Linked DNA regions of Pontibacter liquoris. The protein of the gene in region 3 interacts with the protein of the main gene of each other region in a pairwise test. Links are inferred from orthologs where the notes say so. Each region holds a gene or a part of one and is shown on either strand. Other genes may lie near its edges.

Evidence for each region.
Region 1: the proteins of LWL52_RS14025 (region 3) and LWL52_RS14910 interact in binary tests that used the Escherichia coli proteins (3 or more experiments, as listed by UniProt). The link is inferred for Pontibacter liquoris from one-to-one orthologs.
Region 2: the proteins of LWL52_RS14025 (region 3) and ung interact in binary tests that used the Escherichia coli proteins (3 or more experiments, as listed by UniProt). The link is inferred for Pontibacter liquoris from one-to-one orthologs.

What each region holds. Positions count from the first base shown.
Region 1 is NZ_JALEBG010000002.1:369,320-372,476, reverse strand. What follows is about bases 145-3,144. They hold LWL52_RS14910 (5-formyltetrahydrofolate cyclo-ligase), read left to right. Parts: upstream 145-1,356; coding sequence 1,357-1,932; downstream 1,933-3,144. Other genes in these bases: LWL52_RS14900 (hypothetical protein), read right to left, coding at 3,106-3,144; LWL52_RS14905 (alpha/beta hydrolase), read left to right, coding at 2,138-3,007; bshC (bacillithiol biosynthesis cysteine-adding enzyme BshC), read left to right, coding at 145-1,357. Outside these bases: more of bshC, read left to right, coding at 1-144; more of LWL52_RS14900, read right to left, coding at 3,145-3,157. UniProt on the Escherichia coli protein: Involved in the removal of 5-formyltetrahydrofolate.
Region 2 is NZ_JALEBG010000001.1:1,719,339-1,722,214, reverse strand. What follows is about bases 13-2,731. They hold ung (uracil-DNA glycosylase), read right to left. Parts: upstream 1,844-2,731; coding sequence 1,181-1,843; downstream 13-1,180. Other genes in these bases: LWL52_RS07055 (O-methyltransferase), read left to right, coding at 2,665-2,731; apaG (Co2+/Mg2+ efflux facilitator ApaG/CorD), read left to right, coding at 1,945-2,331; LWL52_RS07070 (alpha/beta hydrolase), read left to right, coding at 82-942. Also shown: more of LWL52_RS07055, read left to right, coding at 2,732-2,876. UniProt on the Escherichia coli protein: Excises uracil residues from the DNA which can arise as a result of misincorporation of dUMP residues by DNA polymerase or due to deamination of cytosine.
Region 3 is NZ_JALEBG010000002.1:155,065-157,909, forward strand. The notes cover bases 102-2,789. They hold LWL52_RS14025 (nucleoside-diphosphate kinase), read right to left. Parts: upstream 1,812-2,789; coding sequence 1,392-1,811; downstream 102-1,391. Other genes in these bases: LWL52_RS14010 (LysM peptidoglycan-binding domain-containing protein), read left to right, coding at 102-180; LWL52_RS14015 (hypothetical protein), read right to left, coding at 237-896; LWL52_RS14020 (T9SS type A sorting domain-containing protein), read right to left, coding at 901-1,299; LWL52_RS14030 (DHH family phosphoesterase), read left to right, coding at 2,044-2,789. Also shown: more of LWL52_RS14010, read left to right, coding at 1-101; more of LWL52_RS14030, read left to right, coding at 2,790-2,845. UniProt on the Escherichia coli protein: Major role in the synthesis of nucleoside triphosphates other than ATP. The ATP gamma phosphate is transferred to the NDP beta phosphate via a ping-pong mechanism, using a phosphorylated active-site intermediate.

The DNA.
Region 1 (3,157 bases), 210 kb from region 3 along the record:
GGCCGGGGTAAACCCTGCCGTGCAGCAAAACATCGACTTGTTGCTGCAGCCCAATACCTTTACCGTTACCACCGGCCACCAGCTCAACATCTTTACCGGCCCGCTATACTTTGTCTATAAGATCATCACGGCCATTAACACCTGCAGGCAGCTGCAACAGCAATACCCTGGTTACAACTTTGTGCCGGTATACTGGATGGCCACCGAAGACCACGACTTTGCCGAGATCAACCACTTCAGCTTGTTTGGCAAAACCTATACCTGGCACACCGACCAGAAAGGCGCCGTAGGCCGGTTTAAGTTAAACGATATGGAACCGCTGCTGGCCGAACTGCCCGAGGCGTACCCTGTTTTTGAGGAAGCCTACCGCAATAGCCAGAACCTGGCCGATGCCACGCGCGCCATTACGCATGCGCTATTCGGCGAATATGGGCTGGTAAGTATAGACGGCGACCACCCGGAACTGAAAAAAGCCCTCACGCCGGTAGTGGAGAAAGAACTGACCGAACAGCTATCGCATAAGCTGGTAGGCGAGGCAAGCGCGGCGCTGGAGGAGCGCGGGTACAAGCCCCAGGTATACTCCCGCGAGATTAACCTGTTTTACCTTGCTGACAGCCTGCGCGAGCGCATTGTGCTGGAAGACGGCAAGTATAAAGTACTGAACACCGACCTGATTTATACCTTAGAGGAGATACGGCAGGAGGCGCAGCAGCATCCGGAACGCTTTAGCCCCAATGTGATCCTTCGGCCGCTCTACGAAGAGCTTGTGCTTCCCAACCTGGCCTATATTGGTGGCGGAGCCGAGGTAGCCTACTGGTTCCAGCTGAAGCAGCTTTTTGCTGCCTGGCAGGTGGCTTTTCCGCTGCTGATGCTGCGCAACTCGGCGCTGTATATTACGCGCGGCAATGCCAGCCGCATGCACAAGCTGGGGCTGCAGCCGCAGGAGCTGTTCCAGGATTACCAGGAACTCAAAAAGCACTTGTCTCAGCAGCTGCATGAGGAGGAAATAAGCCTGGAAACGGAGCGCCAAAGTATAGCGGCCGCCTTTAAAGAAGTAGAGAAGCTGGCCCATAGCATAGACCCCACGCTGGTAAAAGCCGTGGCGGCCGAAGAGCAGAAAGCGCACAATGCCCTGCAGCTGCTGGAGAAAAAACTGTCCAAAGCCCGCGACAGCAAGCACGAGCAGACCTTTAAACAACTGGAGAACCTCAAGGACAAGCTCTTCCCGAACGGCAGCCTGCAGGAGCGCCAAGATAACCTGCTCACCTACCAGACAAATAACCCGGATTTTATACCTGCTTTAGTCGCCGCTTTCGATCCGCTGGAATTTAAGTTTACCATACTGGAGGAAGAATAATGCGGAAAGCGGAGTTACGCAGCCTGATGTTGCAGCAGCGGCGCGCGCTTCCGGTAGCGGAGGTGCAGGAGCGCAGCCGGCGCATTGCCGATCAGTTTTTTGCGTACTTTCCACTGCAACCCGGCCAGACGGTGCATGTGTTTCTGCCCATCCTCAAAAACAACGAGGTAAATACCTGGCCCATTATTGAGCGGCTGCGCCTGGAGCACCCCGAAGTGCGCGTAGCGGTGCCCGTAACGGATGTGGCCCAGAACATCCTTACCCACCACCACCTCACCGACGAAGCCGTGCTGGTAGAGAACAACTGGGGCATACCCGAGCCGCAGAATGCCCACATCATTCATGCCCATGAGGTGGATGTGGTGCTGCTACCGCTGCTGGCCTTTGACGAAAGCGGCCAGCGCGTAGGCTATGGCAAAGGCTTCTACGACCGATTCCTGGCCGACTGCCGCTCCGATGTGCAAAAGATCGGCCTCTCACTAGCCCCGCCTGTGGCAAGTATAGACGACCCCAATCCCTTTGATGTGCCGCTGGATGCCGTGGTGATGCCCGATGGCGTCTGGGAGCAGAGGTAAGTTGTAGTACCACAAGCTTCTCCATGTTCAAGCCCCTGCATACTTTCCTGGCGCAAGCGTCCGCTTGTGCCTGCTATACTTATATTTACCTTATACTATATTCTTTCTGCCTGATAAGCCAGCAGTGGCAGGCGCACGGGCCAGATTAATTTTATACTTCGCCGGACGTTCTTTATCTTCCCATACTTAAAACACCCGACGCTTTATGAAAAAACAACTCCTTCTGGCTTTTTTGGTTCTGGTGCCTGTGCTGCTGTTTGCGCAAACGGGCAAGGTCCTAGATAACCTGTCGCTGAAAAGCAAGATCCTGAAAGCAAACCGCAAGTATGCCATTTATCTGCCCCCGGATTATGAGACCTCCCAGCGCAGCTACCCGGTGTTATACCTGTTACACGGCGCCGGCGACGACCAGACCGGCTGGGTGCAGTTCGGGGAGGTGCTGCATATTGCCGACAAAGCCATTAAGAACGGCACGGCCACGCCCATGATCATTGTAATGCCGGATGCCAATACCGGCCAGCGGGGCTACTTTAATAGCGAAACCGGCGACTGGCGCTACGAGGATTTCTTTTTTGAAGAGTTTATGCCTTTCATCGAGAAGACCTACCGGATCAAAGCCGATAAAAGGAACCGCGCCATTGCCGGCCTTTCTATGGGTGGTGGCGGCTCGTTTATGTATGCACTGCGCCACCCCGACCTGTTCTCCTCGGCTTGTCCGCTGAGCGCCGCCACCGGGCCGCTTACCCCGGAAGAAGCAAAGCCTTTTATTGAGCGAATCGGCAACAAAACGGTAACCGCATCCGCCGCTCAACTGGAGGCCTATTACAAAAATAACAGCGTACTGCAGCTGCTCAACACCGTGCCGGCAGAACAGGTTAAATCTGTGAAGTGGTATATCGACTGCGGTGATGATGATTTCCTGTATGAAGGCAATTCGCTGGTGCACATTGCCATGCGCAAAAAGGAAATTCCGCATGAGTTCCGGGTGCGGGACGGCGGCCATACCTGGACCTATTGGCGGCAGTCGCTGCCCAAAGTGCTTTCGTTCGTGTCCGATACCTTCCATCAGCACTAAGCCGGGTATTAGCGAAACAAGTATAAACAGAAAAGCTCCTGCTGCAGGCACCAGGCCGATAGCAGGAGCTTTTTGCTGCCAGCGTGTGCCGGCGTAGTTTAACCTTTGTAGTGGATCTTGAATTTCTTCAGGTCGTTTACAGGACCAAAC
Region 2 (2,876 bases), on a different replicon or contig from region 3:
TTAGGATTCGGCTACGCCTCACCCACATTATAGCACGAATACGTTAAACCTCATTTTAAAACACCTACATTCACAATCCAAATGAAAAAAATACTGGTCTTATTATGTCTTAGCTTTTTCACGATAGCCGCTTTTGGGCAAAAAGCTAAGAAAGCAGAAAAAAGCAAGCCTTTTATACTTGGCGAAATTCACGAGCTTCATTCAAAAGTATTAGGCGAGAAGCGGATCTTAAACATCTACCTGCCAGAAGGGTATAACCCGGCAGACAGCGTAAAATACCCGGTGATCTATTTATTGGACGGCTCAGCTAACGAAGATTTTATTCACATAGTCGGGCTGGTGCAATACAACAGTTTTGAATGGATCAACATCGTACCTAAATCTATTGTAGTTGGCATTGCCACAGTGGATAGAAGAAGAGACTTTACTTATCCAACTACGATCGAAGCAGACCGGAAACAGTATCCGACCACCGGGCATTCGGATGCTTTTATTTCCTTTATAGGAACAGAGCTACAGCCCTTTATAGAGAAAAAGTTTAAAACGACATCTTCTAAAACCCTGATCGGGCAGTCGCTGGGCGGGCTGTTGGCCACGGAGATCCTGTTTCAAAATCCTACTCTTTTCAATAAGTATATTATCGTAAGCCCGAGTTTATGGTGGGATAATGGCTCGCTATTAAACAAGAACCCCGAGATACTGAATGCATCCTTTAAGCAATTAACGGATATTTACATCAGTGTCGGCAAGGAAGGGCTTACAACAACGGCTATCCCAAGGGTGATGGAAGTAGATGCAAACGTATTGGCAGACAAAATTCAGGCTACAAAGAGTAAAACCGTGCGGGTGCTATTTGACTACTTGCCGCAGGAAGATCATGCTACCATCATGCACCAGGCCGTCTCCAATGCTTTCAGACAATTTAAAGCTTTAAAAGAATAATCCCCTGCCCGTATGGTTGTTAGTGAGTTGAGGCATAGCTTTCTAATATTTATGGCCTGAACAAACGGGAACCCTCGGCTTAACAGTTTTACAAAAAGAGCACTCTTGCGGTTTTAATTGAACCACAGGAGTGCTCTTTTTGCTATCTAGAATTCTCAGTTAACTATCTTCTAGGCTTTTTACGGAAGGAAAATAAAAGACCGGCTATACTTCCACACTGGTTAATAGCCTTACTCTTTTACCAGTTGATGGGTTTTTCGCCGTGCGCCTCTAAGTACTTGTTGGCTTTGCTGAAGTGGTGCGTTCCGAAAAAACCCCGGTCGGCGGCAAACGGCGAGGGATGGGCAGCCCGCAGTACCAGGTGCCTGCTTTCATCTATAAAAGCCCCTTTTTTCTGGGCATAAGCGCCCCACAACATAAACACGACGTGTTCTTTCAAGTCGTTTACCTTTTTCACAACGGCGTCAGTAAACTCCTCCCACCCTTTTTTCTGGTGCGAGCCTGCATCGCCTGCCCGCACGGTCAGGGTAGCGTTCAGCAACAGCACGCCCTGCTCGGCCCAACGCTCCAGGTTGCCGGTTGCCGGCATGTCCTTGCCCAAGTCATTTTTTATCTCCTTAAAGATATTGAGCAATGAGGGCGGAATGCGTACATCGTCACTCACGGAAAAAGCAAGGCCGTTCGCTTGTTTAGGGCCATGGTAAGGGTCCTGCCCCAGGATCACAACCTTCACCTTATCGAACGGACACAGCAGAAAAGCATTGAAAACATGATTGCCTGCCGGATAAACTTTTTGAGAAGTGTATTCGTCTTTAACAAAGGACACAAGCTGATGGAAATACGGCTTTTCAAATTCATCTTGTAGCACTTTTTGCCAGCTTTCTTCTATCTTTACATTCATGAGTTAGTATGGGAAATTGGGTTGCAAATACAGGAAGCCCCAGCTCCCGTTGCCAGGTTATGCTGCGTACGGTTTCCTCAGTATACATAAAACTCTGAAACATGGATACAAAAACAACAGAAGGTGTAAAAGTGACGGTTACCACCAACTACCTGCCGGATTATTCCAGTCCGGTGCAGCAGCACTTTGTTTTTGCCTATAAGATAAAGATAGAGAATAACAGCGAATTTACCGTGAAGCTCCTGCGCCGGCACTGGTATATCCACGATTCGACCGGCGTGGTGCGCGAAGTGGAAGGCGAAGGCGTTGTGGGGCAGCAGCCTACATTGGAGCCCGGGGAGTCGCATGAATACGTCTCGGGATGCAACCTGAAGACCGGAATGGGTAAAATGCGCGGCACGTACCTGATGGAACGCCTGGTAGACGGCAAACAGTTCAATGCCACCATTCCGGAGTTTACCCTGGTTGTGCCGTACAAGCTCAACTAAAGATTTGCAGTTTTATACTTTAAATGCAGCAGTAAAGCTACTTGGGGTTTATAAGTATAATTAACAGGATTTGAAGGCATTCAATGGTGCAAGCGTCTGCTTGACCCAGGCTGTTTACGATATTTGTTTTCAGGTAGAATTCAACTGTAGGTATAGGCACAAGCGGACGTTTGCGCCAGAAAGGGCCAATTGAGCCGATTGAATTTTGTCTGAAAAGCTAAGCAACTACGGTAACAGCAACAAACGATCCAGCCATACTTCGCGGTATCTATCATTTTTGTCATACATCCCTCCTACTAGCCAGTGTATTTCCTGACCATAGCTGCTGATTACGTGCGTTATCGCCTGCGGGCTTTTAAGCTGCATGGCGTCCACTCCCCTTTTATTTTCGGGCTTTATAATCATGTACTTCGCCATGATGGGCATTTCGGGGCTTATGACCGCGTAGAAAAGCTTCGCCAGGAGTTGCTGCACGACACCCGCAACCTACAGGTAACTGATTTCGGAGCCGGTCCGAAGCGGGGGCAAAAGCACCTACGTAAGGT
Region 3 (2,845 bases):
ACATCCGCGCACAACGACGTGTACACCGTGCAGAGCGGCGACTCGCTTTCCAAGATCGCCAAAAAACTGTATGGCGATGCCAACAGCTGGCATAAGCTTTACGATGCAAACAAACAAACCATTGGCGACAACCCCGACCTGATACGCCCGGGACAACGCCTGGACGTTCCCAGAAAGTAAACATTTATCTAAAAAAGAAAAGGCCGGCGCTATTTTATAGCGCCGGCCTTTTTGATTTATTGCCTGACCAAGATATAATTTACACCAACTGCCAGGCCCAGGTCTCTCTCTTTAAATGCCGATTCGGAGGCAGCTATCCGGTTGCTGAGGGGCACCTGCAACTGCCCCCGCAGGGTTACGCGTGGGCTGAGGCCGTACTGTACCTCTACCGGCAGGTATGCGTTGAATTTACGGTGATACCGGTCGTCGTAAGTTTTAGCCAGTTCTGCTTTTGCAATGCCTGCCATCTTAAAGTCCTGCACGGCCATAAGCGAAACATACTTGTATGTAACGCCGGCTCCGGCACCCAACGCCAGTTTGTCGCTGAGGTGGCGCAGGTATACGGCAGTGGCACCAATTGCCAGGTTACCATACCTGGTTTTAACGTTTGCTAAAGGGTTCCTGTTCTCGTCTGTCATGGTGACTTTGCTTCCGCCCTGCCGTTCTATTGAATGCACTAAGGTAAGCTGCAAAGTTGCTTTCTCAGAAACAGGCAGCTGCACCCAGCTCCCCAATTGGAGTTGCAGACCCGGAGCATAGTTAAAATCAGCGCCTGCGCTGCTGCTGCTATTGATTGTTTTAAAAGCTCCCAGGCTACCGGTAAATCCATAAGTAGTTGTTTGGGCTTTGGCAGCAAAGGCTGCCAGCAAGGCTGCTGCTAGTAAAAGTTTCTTCATGCGCTTAGCGGGCTTTAATTAACCGATACCTACTTACTTTGCCCGAGAGCCTCACCTCGCAGATATAGATCCCTGTGGGCATGTTGCTAAAATCTACCTGCACCCGGTGGGAATTACTCTCATCAGGCAGCATAATCTTTTTGGTATACTTGCCTTTCTCATCAGAGAAATAAAGCGTAGCCGCCTCTCCCTCCGCTGCCTGTACTTCCACAGTTACATCCTGAAAAAAGGGGTTAGGATAAATGGAAATAGACGTTTGGACAGCAGACGTACCCAAAGGGGCCAGATACGAATAAGGAAGTTGCGTGATACCGGAAAGATCAGGTTCTGGCTCATTTTGCCGGCATGCGCAGCAGAGCAGCAAACAGCCTAGCAGATAAGGTAAGTAAGGTTTTGTTTTCATCTTATAATATTAGAAAGTATAAATATAAAAAAAGTCCGCCAGACCTTACAGCCTGGCGGACTTTTAAAATCAATACGTATACTTTCTGCTACTTAGAAACGCTCGTCGGCAGCAAAAAAGAAGTTGCCTTCGATCTGCGCGTTCTCGTCAGAGTCAGAGCCGTGCACGGCATTGGCTTCGATAGACTTGGCAAATTTCTTACGGATGGTGCCTTCTTCAGCCTGCGCCGGGTTTGTAGCGCCGATCAGCTTGCGGAAATCTTCTACAGCATTGTCCTTCTCCAGGATCATGGCTACGATCGGGCCGGATGACATATATTTTACCAGGTCACCATAGAAAGGGCGCTCTTTGTGTACTTCATAAAATTTTCCGGCGCGCTCTTCTGATAGCTTTGTTTTTTTCATCGCTACGATACGGAAGCCGCCTTCCTCGATCATCTGGGTAATGCCGCCAATGTGGTTATCCGCCACTGCATCAGGCTTAATCATTGTAAATGTGGTGTTTCCGGCCATGGTTCTTGAATGGTTAAGGGGTTTACTCCGAATATAAAGATGCAAAAGTAGCGCATTTCGCAAAATTATAGCATACTTTTAGGTTATACTTTGGTAAACAGCCGCTGCGCAACCAGGCGTATTACCAGAGAGTGGCCGCTTCTAAAACCCCGGGTCCTATTGCTTTAGAAGGAAATTCTTCTGAAATTTGCCGCCTTATATCCTTATTACTCAGAGGATTCATATTTACAGTATGCACGATATTAATGCTCTGAAAGAGCTTCTGAAAGAGCCTAAAGAGGTGATGATCACCACACACCACAAGCCTGACGCTGATGCACTTGGCTCTTCGCTGGGCCTTGCCGGCTACCTTAAAAAGAAAGGCCACCGCGTTACCGTGATCACCCCTTCTGACTATCCTGGTTTTCTGAACTGGATGCATGGCAACGATGACGTGCTTGTTTACTCCGGGCAAAACGATGAACTGGTACGGCGCATCGTCAACGAATCGCAGGTGATCTTCTGCCTGGATTTTAACAATCTTTCGCGCATCAACGAAATAGGCGAGTATATCCGGCAGGCCAAAGGCACCAAGGTGATGATTGACCACCACCTGCAGCCTGAAGGATTTGCCGACCTGGCGTACTCCGACACCAATGCCGCCGCTACGGCCGAGCTGGTGTACGACCTGATAAAGGAGATGGGCGACGGCGACTTGATCGATACCAACATCGGCGAATGCCTGTATGCCGGTATTATGACCGACACGGGCTCTTTCCGGCACCCGAGCACGTCTAAAAATGTGCACCTGATCATTGCCGACCTGCTGCACATTGGCGTGCAGACCTCCAACATTCACCGCCTGATCTATGACAGCTCCACGGAACTGCGCCTGCGCTTTCTGGGTTATGCCCTTAAAGACAAACTGGTGGTGCTGCCTGAGTATAAGACGGCATACATTGCCATTACCAAAGAAGAACTGAAAGCCTACGACTCAAAGACCGGCGACACCGAAGGCCTGGTAAACTACGCCCTTTCTATTGAAGGCATTGTGT